Regions from separate parts of the Orrella dioscoreae genome, predicted to be linked through region 2. Evidence: predicted binding sites of a transcription regulator. Region 2 holds the regulator's gene; the other holds the start of a gene.
What was found. The regulator LexA, encoded in region 2, represses DNA repair genes until DNA is damaged. The targets are predictions, from matches to a motif close to ACTGTATNNNNATACAGT.
Positions count from the first base shown of each region.

Region 1: the regulator LexA is predicted to act here: its motif matches at 2,138-2,155, upstream of ODI_RS12620 (ATP-dependent helicase).

Region 1 covers NZ_LT907988.1:2,694,355-2,699,146, reverse strand. Annotated here, with positions in the region: gene ODI_RS12635 (TolC family outer membrane protein) at 1-34, shown strand, start outside; gene ODI_RS12630 (YbaN family protein) at 46-501, shown strand; gene ODI_RS12625 (diguanylate cyclase) at 474-1,919, opposite strand; gene ODI_RS12620 (ATP-dependent helicase) at 2,207-4,339, shown strand; gene ODI_RS12615 (FadR/GntR family transcriptional regulator) at 4,385-4,792, opposite strand, start outside.
Region 2 covers NZ_LT907988.1:2,040,455-2,045,246, reverse strand. Annotated here, with positions in the region: gene ODI_RS09575 (Bug family tripartite tricarboxylate transporter substrate binding protein) at 1-487, opposite strand, end outside; gene ODI_RS09570 (LysR substrate-binding domain-containing protein) at 609-1,571, shown strand; gene lexA (transcriptional repressor LexA) at 1,675-2,325, shown strand; gene ODI_RS09560 (RNA-binding S4 domain-containing protein) at 2,358-2,759, opposite strand; gene lon (endopeptidase La) at 2,859-4,792, opposite strand, start outside.

The sequences.
Region 1 (4,792 bases), 650 kb from region 2:
CGCAAGCAGGGTCTCGCCGAGGGCGGGCGGTTGAGGGCGGCGGTCATGCCGGACACGGGCTGGCAGGCGCGCTGGCGCCGCCGTCTGTATTTCGCCTGCGGGCTGGCGTGCCTGGGCTTGGCCGTGCTGGGCGCGGTGTTGCCGGTCATGCCCAGCACGGTGTTCGTCATCCTGGCGGCCAGTTGCTTCGGCCGGGCGTCGCCGCGCTGGGAGGCCTGGCTGCTGCGCCACCCGCGCTATGGCCCAGCGCTCGTGGCCTGGCGGGAAGAGGGCGCCATCTCGCGCCGCGGCAAATGCTTCGCGGTCGGCGGCATCACGCTGGGGGCCGTGATGTTCTGGTGGGGAGCCAATCCGGGGGGATGGCTGGGGGGCGCGGTGACCGCCGGCATGGCGGCCTGTGCGGCGTGGCTGGCCACGCGGCCCGCGCCAAGCGCCACCCGTCTCCGTGGCGCGGGTTGCGATGGAGACACGCCTCAGCGCGCGCCGGCGCGTACCGGTTGATGGCCTGCCGCGTGGCTGGCCGGCGCGCCGGAGGGCATGTCGGTGTCGTCTTCCGCCAGCACGCAGCGATTGCGGCCCGCCGCCTTCGCCGCGTACAGCGCCTGGTCGGCGCTTTTCAGCAGGCGCTGGTAATCGGGATGGCCGCTGTGTCCGGACACGCCCACGCTCAGCGTCACCTGCACGCGGCTGCCATCGGGCAACGCCACGGGTCGTTCCTGCACGCGGCGGCGCAATGCATCCGCCACGCTCAGGGCCTGGGGCCCGTCCACATCCACCAGCACGATGAGGAATTCCTCGCCGCCCAGGCGGAAGGTGTAGTCGCCGCCGCGGCTGTAGGTCGAGATCAGGCTGGCCACCTGCTGCAGCACGACGTCGCCGCCGTCGTGGCCGTGCGTGTCGTTGATGAGCTTGAAGTGATCGATGTCGGCCAGCAGCACCGACAGCGGCGCGCCGATCTTGCGGGCGTAGGCGATCTCCTTGTTCATGACCACCTGCAGGTACTTGCGGTTCAGCAGCCGCGTCAGCGTGTCGCGGCCGGACTCCAGGTTGCCCGCCTGCTCGAACAGGCACTCGACCAGATAGGCAACCGCCTGGGTCGCGTCGCGGATGCCTTGCAGTGCTTGCGCGCGTTGCGCGCTGCCGGGCGGGTGGTGCGAGGCGGTCTGGATCAGCGAATCGACCTGTGCCAGCTGCAGCAGGATGCTGCGTGTTTCGCTGGCGCCCTCGAAGGCGTGCGAGGCCTTGTGGGTGAACCACAGGCCGAACTCGGATTTGCGGATGCGCGGCAACTGCTGCCACGGCAGGTTGGCCGACAGGCCGAACATGAGCTGGTTTTCCCAATCCAGCAGCGCCGCGCGCTGGCGTTCCTTTTCCGCGCCGATGTTCTGCGACAGGGCCAGCAGCCGATAGCCTTCCTCGGCGCGTGACTTGCGGTCGTGCGAGGTTTCATAGGCATGGCACATGATCTCGACCGAGATCAGCGTGACTTCCGAAATATACCGGCAGGCGCCCAGCACGGCGTGAGGCAAGGCATCCGGTTCAGCGTGGAGGAGTTCGTGCATGCGCCGGGTCAGCAGCCGCATGCCGCGAATGATGAAGTGCACCGGAATCTCGATGCGCGCATGCACTTCGCCGATGCGGTATTGATAGGCCACCGCTGCCTGGAACTGCGCCAGGTGGCGCGCATCGAACACCGTCAGCAGCCATTCCTGCATGGCGTGTCGCAGGCGCGTCTGTACCAGCTCATGCGACAGGAAGAAGGCCGCGCCCTGGTCCGCCAGCATGCAATCGTAGAAGTCATCGGCAAGCGCCGCCGTGTGGCGGGCGGAGACATCCTGGGCGAGTTGGCATTGCTCGGCGCTGTAGCGGGAATGGGTATGTGCCCAATCCAGCGCCATGACTTCGGTGGAATGTTTCAAGAGGGGTCCGGTGTCGGGTCGGCGTGCGAATCCATTCTAGGTTCGCGCGTTGGCGCCCGAGGCCGCTGTCTCGCGGGCATCTGCGCTGGCGCAAGGCATCGCGCAAGACGCCGCGCGGCGGGCTTGCTTTTCTGGTGGGCGCCTGGCTGTGGCGCAAGAGGCATTGGCCGCCGGATGCAAACGTGTTTTCCCGTGCTGCGCGCCAACGGCCCGCCGATACAGGATGGATATACAGTATATTGGTCGATGCGTCGGCCCCGGCGCCTGCTTTCCGCCGCCCTGATTCCATGCCCACCGACCTGCTCTCCGTGACTTCCCCAGCCAGCCCCGCCGTCGCCCTGCCTGCCTGGGCCGTGGGCCCCCAGCATGCCGACATCCTGGCCGAGCTCAATGCCGAGCAGCGGGCCGCGGCGGCGCATGGCCTGGCCGATGCCGATGCCCGTGCCCTGCTGGTCATCGCGGGGGCGGGCACGGGCAAGACCAGTGCGCTCGCGCATCGGGTGGTGAACCTGATCCTGCACGGGGCGGACCCGCAGCGCATCCTGTTGCTGACGTTTTCGCGCCGGGCCGCCCAGGAAATGGCGTGGCGGGCGGGGCAGGTGCTGTCGCGCGCGCTGGGCCTGCAGGGCGGCGAGCCGCCAGCCTTGCCGTGGGCCGGCACGTTCCACGGGATCGGGGCACGGTTGTTGCGCGATTACGCGCCGCGTATCGGGCTGGCCGAAAATTTCAGCATCCATGACCGCGGCGACGCCGAAGACCTCATGGGCATGGTGCGCCACGCGCGCGGCCTGTCGGCCACGGCCGCGCGCTTTCCGCTGAAGGGCACCTGCCTGGGCATCTATTCGCGCGTGGTCAACAGCGGCGCGCCGCTGGCCGAGGTGCTGGCCCGGGCTTATCCCTGGTGCGCGCAGTGGGAAGAGGAACTGAACGGCCTTTTCACCGGCTATGTGCAGGCCAAGCAGGACCAGCAAGCGCTTGATTACGACGACCTGCTGCTGTATTGGGCCGAGATGCTGGGCGACCCCGGCCTGGCGGCCGAGCTGGGCGGGCGCTTCGACCACGTGCTGGTGGACGAGTACCAGGACACGAACGCCTTGCAGGCCGGCATCCTGCTGGCCATGAAGCCGGACGGCAAGGGGCTCACGGTGGTGGGCGACGATGCCCAGGCCATCTATTCCTTCCGCGCGGCCACCGTGCGCAACATCCTGGATTTCCCCCAGCGCTTCGCGACGCCCGCGCGGGTGATCACGCTCTCGCGCAACTATCGCTCGTCACAGCCCATCCTGGAGGCATCCAATGCCGTGATTGCGCAGGCGGCCGAGCGTTTCAAGAAGGACCTCTGGACCGACCGTCACTCCAGCCTGAAGCCCCAGTTGGTGGCCGTCAGCGACGAGGCCGGGCAGGCGCGCTGGGTGGCCGACCGCGTGCTGGAGCGGCGCGAAGAAGGCCTGCGGCTCATGGCCCAGGCCGTGCTGTTCCGCACGTCCAGCCACAGCGCCGCGCTGGAACTGGAGCTGGCGCGGCGCAACATTCCCTTCGTGAAGTTCGGCGGCCTGAAATTCCTGGAGGCCGGCCACATCAAGGATGCGCTGGCGGTGCTGCGCTGGGCGCAGAATCCGCGCAGCCGCGTGGCCGGTTTTCGCGTGGCGCAGTTGCTGCCCGGTGTCGGGCCGGCCACGGCGGCGCGTCTCATGGACACCCTGGCCGACGCCGCGGATCCGGTGTCGGCCATTGCCGGTTTCGTGCCGGCGCAAGGCGACATCGAGGCTTGGCGCGGCTTTGCGCAGCTGTATGCCGCGCTGGCCAGCGGCAAGGCGGGCTGGCCGGCGGAGCTCGAGCTGGTGACCCGCTGGATCGCGCCGCACCTGGAGCGCCTGTATGAAGATGCGCGCGTGCGGCAAGGCGACCTGCAGCAGCTGTCGCGCCTGGCGGGGGCCTACGGCAGCCGCGAGCGCTTCCTGACCGAACTGACGCTGGACCCGCCCGATGCCACCAGCGCGCATGCCGGGCCACCCATGCGCGACGAGGACTACCTCATCCTGTCCACCATCCATTCCGCCAAGGGCCAGGAGTGGAAGGCCGTCTATGTGCTGAACGCCGTGGATGGCTGCATCCCCTGCGACATCAGCACCGGTGCGTCGGAAGAGATCGAAGAGGAGCGGCGCCTGTTGTACGTGGCCATGACGCGCGCGCGTGACTTCCTGCACGTGATGGTGCCGCAGCGCTTCTATGTGACCCAGCAGACCGGCATGGGCGACCGCCATGTGTACGGCGGACGCACGCGCTTCATCCCCGACAGCCTGCTGGACAAGTTCGACTTGCTGCCCAGGCCGGAGCCGCTGGAACCGATACGGCCGAAAGGCGAAAAGCCAGCGCCGGCGATGGACGTGGCGGCGCGGATACGGGCGCGCTGGCGCTAGGGCGCACCGGCGTCCAGGGCGTCCCGCTGCACTGGCGTTGCCGTATCAGCCCTGCTGCGGCTCTTCCGTCAGCATGCGCAGCCGCGCGTTGTCGATGTGGCTGCGCATGGCTTCGCGTGCGCCGGCGCTGTCGTGCGCGCGCACGGCCTGATAGATGCGCTCGTGTTCGGCCTGGACGAGTTCCAGGCGGGCGCGGCCCACTTTCAGCGACAGCTTGCGCGTCAGCGCCACGCCTTCGGCGATGTACTCCGACAGCGCCTGCATGCTGAACTCGAACAGCGGGTTCTTGGTGGCGGCCGCAATCGCGCGATGAAAGCGCAGGTCGGCCTCGGCACCCACCCGGCGTTCGTCCATGGCCGCCCGCATGTCCTTCAGGGCAGCCGACAACAGGCGCAGGTCGGTTTCGGTGCGGCGCTCGGCCGCCAGCCATGCCACTTCGCCTTCCAGCGCCAC
Region 2 (4,792 bases):
CCGCCGTGCCGAAGGTGAGCTTGCCCGGATCCTTGCGGGCCGCCTCGAACAGGTCGGTGGCCGTGCGGTAAGGCGAATTGGCGCCCACGAGCAAGGCCATGGGCGTGTCGGGGAAACGGAACACGGGAACGAAATCCTGGTTGGGGTCGTAGCGCAGCGACTTGAAGAGAGACGGCGCGGCCGCCATGGTCCCGATATGGCCCACGAACAGGGAGTAACCGTCAGCCCTGGCGCGCGCGACCTTTGCCGCGCCGATCGTGCCGCCGGCGCCGCCCAGGTTCTCCACCACGATCGATTGCCCCAGCGCGGCGGAAACCCGTTGCGCGACGTTCCTGGAGACTGCGTCGGTGGGGCCGCCTGCCGCAAAGGGCACGAGCCAGGTAATGGCCTTGGCGGGATAGGTTTCCTGCGCGGCAGCGGTGCCGATGCCGCATGCGGCCAGCGCGGCCAGGAGCAGGCGCTGGACGGTGGTGGTGGACGATGTCATGGTGTCTCTCCCGATATTGTTATGGCCTTGCTCGAAAAGGTGACCAAGGCATGTCCGCATATCGTATCGGCCACGAAACCTTTTAGAATCCCCGAATCCGGAACTTCTCAATACACGATTCGTGGCCGATCACCAGCCCTCGCTCGTCGACCTGCACCTGTTCACCGAAGTCATCCGCCTGGGCAGCTTCGCCCGCACGGCCGACGAATGGGGCATGTCGCCCTCCTACGTCAGCAAACGCATCGGCATCCTGGAACAGGATCTGGGCGTGCGGCTGCTGCATCGCACCTCGCGGCGCCTGAGCGCCACCGCGCAGGGCGAGCAGACCTACGAATGGGCCCGGGAAATCCTGGGAAATGTGCGCCAGTTACGCGACGCGCTGGCGGACGAAGTGTCGGAGCCCCGGGGCCGCTTGCGCGTCAGCTCCAGCTTCCGGCTGGGACGCAATCACGTCGCCCCCGCCATTTCGCTGCTGGCGAAGCGCTATCCCAAACTGGAGGTATCGCTGACGGTGCTGGACCGGCCGGTGGATCTGCTGGAAGAGGGGCTGGACCTGGACATTCGTATCGGCGGCGTGCCCGAGCCGCATCTGATTGCCCACCGTATCGCGCATAGCCACCGCCTGCTGTGCGCCGCGCCGTCCTACCTGGAAGCGCGCGGCATGCCGCAACAATTGGACGAACTGTGCCGCCATAGCTGCCTGGTCTTCCGCGAGCGTGACCAGCCCTTCGGGAATTGGCGGCTGGTCGGCCCCAAGGGCCTGGAGACGGTGAAGGTGACGGGCACGCTTTCCTCGAACAACAACGACATCATTCGCCAATGGGCGCTGGATGGCCACGGCATCGTGCGGCTGGCGGATTGGGATTGCGCGCTGAGCGTGCAGAAGGGAGAACTGGTTCCCGTGCTTCCCGCGTATCGCTGGCCTGCCGATATCTGGGCAGTCACGCCGGGCAGGCTGTCGGAGTCGGCCAAGATCGGCGTGTGCGTGCGCTTTCTGCGCGAACAGCTGGCCAACGGCCCTTACGCGCTGCGGCCGGCAGGCATCCCCATGCCCGGCCAGGCAGCCTCCGACAGCGCCCTGTGAGGGCGCGACGGGCTTGGCGCCAGCCGCTCCCGGCGGCCATCGCTTGCAATCCCCCTGCGCATGCCCCACAATCGAGCCTGTATACATATACAGTACGAGAAACATGGCCGCCAAGCTCACCGCCCGTCAGCAGGAAATCCTGGATCTCATCCGCCGCACGCTCGCGCAGACGGGCTTCCCGCCCACGCGCGCCGAGATTGCCCAGGCGCTGGGCTTTCGGTCGCCGAATGCCGCGGAAGACCATCTGAAGGCCTTGGCGCGCAAGGGGGCCATCGAGCTGACCGCCGGCGCCTCGCGCGGCATCCGGCTGCTCAACCAGGCGCCCGAGCCGGTGCAGGCCCTGCTGCCCCACCCGGCCCTGGCACAGATGCTGCTGCCGCTGGTTGGGCGCGTCGCGGCAGGCAGTCCCATCCTCGCCACCGAGCACGTCGAACGCGAGGTGGGCGTGGATCCCGGACTCTTCACGCAGACGCCGGACTACCTCCTCAAGGTGCGCGGGCTCAGCATGCGGGACGCCGGCATTCTGGATGGCGACCTGCTGGCGGTGAAGCGCACCCCGGAAGCGCGCAATGGCCAGATCGTGGTGGCGCGTCTCGATGACGACGTCACCGTCAAGCGCCTGCAGCGCAGCGGCTCGCGGATTGCGCTGCTGCCGGAAAATCCCGACTTCGCCCCCATCGAGATCCAGCCCGGGCAGGATTTCGTGCTCGAAGGCATTGCGGTCGGCCTGATCCGCACGCAACCGCTGCACTAGGCAACACACGCCGCGCACGCCGCCACGGCAGCCTAGTCGCGGTGACGATAACGGTCCAGGTCACGCCGTTCCCGCTTGGTGGGACGGCCGTGGCGGTCTTCCTCAGGCTCCGGCTGCCAGCGGCGCGCCTCTTCCCGCAACAGCCTTGCGGCAATGCTCTCGGTCGTTTCGTCGTACAGCAGGCGCGCCAGCGTGGCCGAGCCGCGCTTTTCCGCCAATCCCCGCACGATCACCACCCACTGCTGCTGGGCCTGCCCGGTGATGTCGATGCGGTCATCCCGCCGAACGATGCGCGCAGGCTTGGCCCTTGCGCCATTGACCAGCACCCTGCCCGCTTCGACCGCGGCGCTGGCCAGCGACCGGGTCTTGTAGAAACGCGCCGCCCATAACCACTTGTCGATACGCACGCCGTGGCGTTCGTCCTCCTGCACCATCCCGGCTCCTCGCCTGCTCTCAAATGAAAATCCCCGCCTTCCTCGCAAGAAGAAGGCAGGGATCGAATCGCCAGCCTTGGGCCGACGCCCAGGCCGGGATCAGTGCTTGATGACGGGGTCGGCGTCGGCCGGCTTGCCGGCAGCCACCACCGACTCGGCCTTGGCGGGCTCTTCCTCGGGCAGCGGCGTGGGCAGGCGTTCCAGCGCCTTTTCCAGCACCTTGTCGATCCAGCGCACCGGCACGATCTCGAGGTGGTTCTTGACGTTGTCCGGGATCTCGGCCAAGTCCTTCACGTTTTCCTCGGGGATCAGCACCGTCTTGATGCCGCCACGGTGGGCTGCCAGCAGCTTTTCCTTCAGGCCGCCGATGGCCAGCACCTCGCCACGGAGCGTGATTTCGCCGGTCATGGCGACGTCGGCGCGCACGGGGATCCTGGACAGCGCCGAGACGATGGCCGTCGTGATGGCGATACCCGCGGACGGACCGTCCTTGGGCGTGGCGCCTTCCGGCACGTGCACGTGCATGTCGTGCTTCTCGAACACGCTGTCGGCAAAACCCAGGCGGCGGGCGCGGGCCCGCACGACGCTGCGCGCAGCCTCGACCGACTCCTTCATGACGTCGCCCAGCGAACCCGTGCGCTGGATGACGCCCTTGCCGGGCATGTCGGCGACTTCGATGGTCAGCAGATCGCCGCCCACTTCCGTCCATGCCAGACCGGTGACCTGGCCGACCTGGTTTTCCTTTTCGGCCATGCCGAAGGAATAGCGGCGCACGCCCAGGTAGTCGTTCAGGTTGTCGGCGTTGACCTTGACCTGCACGACGGGCTCGGAGGCCTTCGCGCCGTCGGCCTGCGACTGCGTGAGCAGCTGCTTGACCACCTTGCGGCAGACCTTGCCGATTTCTCGCTCGAGCGCGCGCACGCCGGCTTCCCGGGTGTAGTAACGCACGATGTCGCGGATGGCCGATTCGTCGACAGCCAGTTCCTCGGGCTTCACGCCGTTGTTCTTCATCAGCTTGGGCAGCAGATGCTCGCGGGCGATGTGCACCTTCTCGTCCTCGGTGTAACCCGACAGACGGATGACTTCCATGCGGTCCAGCAGCGCCGGCGGAATGTTCAGCGTGTTGCTCGTTGCCACGAACATCACATCCGACAGGTCGAAGTCGACCTCGATGTAGTGGTCCTGGAAGGTGTGGTTCTGTTCCGGATCCAGCACCTCGAGCAGCGCCGACGCGGGATCGCCGCGGAAGTCCATGCCCAGCTTGTCGATCTCATCGAGCAGGAACAGCGGGTTGCGCACGGCCACCTTGGACATGTTCTGCAGGATCTTGCCGGGCATCGAACCGATGTAGGTGCGGCGATGGCCACGGATCTCGGCTTCGTCGCGCACGCCGCCCAGGGCCATGCGCACGAACTTGCGGTTCGTGGCCTTGGCGATGGACTGGCCGAGCGAGGTCTTGCCCACGCCGGGCGGGCCGACCAGGCACAGGATGGGCGCCTTGACCTTGTCCACGCGCTGCTGCACCGCGAGATACTCGAGGATGCGTTCCTTGACCTTCTCGAGGCCGTAGTGGTCGTCGTCCAGCACCTTCTCGGCGTTGGAGAGCGAGTTGTTGACCTTGCTCTTCTTCTTCCAGGGAAGATTGATGAGCGTGTCGATGTAGTTGCGCACGACGGTGGCTTCAGCCGACATGGGCGACATGAGCTTCAGCTTCTTGAGCTCGCCATCGGCCTTCTTCTTGGCCTCCTTGGGCAGGTGCGCGGCCAGGATCTTCTTTTCCAGTTCCTCGATGTCGGCGCCTTCCTCGCCTTCGCCCAGTTCCTTCTGGATGGCCTTGACCTGCTCGTTCAGGTAGTAGTCGCGCTGGCTCTTCTCCATCTGCTTCTTCACGCGGCCGCGGATGCGCTTCTCCACCTGGAGAATGTCGATCTCGGTTTCCAGCTGCGTGAGGAGCGCTTCCAGGCGGTCGGACGTGCCGAACACCTCGAGCATCTTCTGCTTTTCCTCGAGCTTGAGCGGCAGGTGCGCGGCGA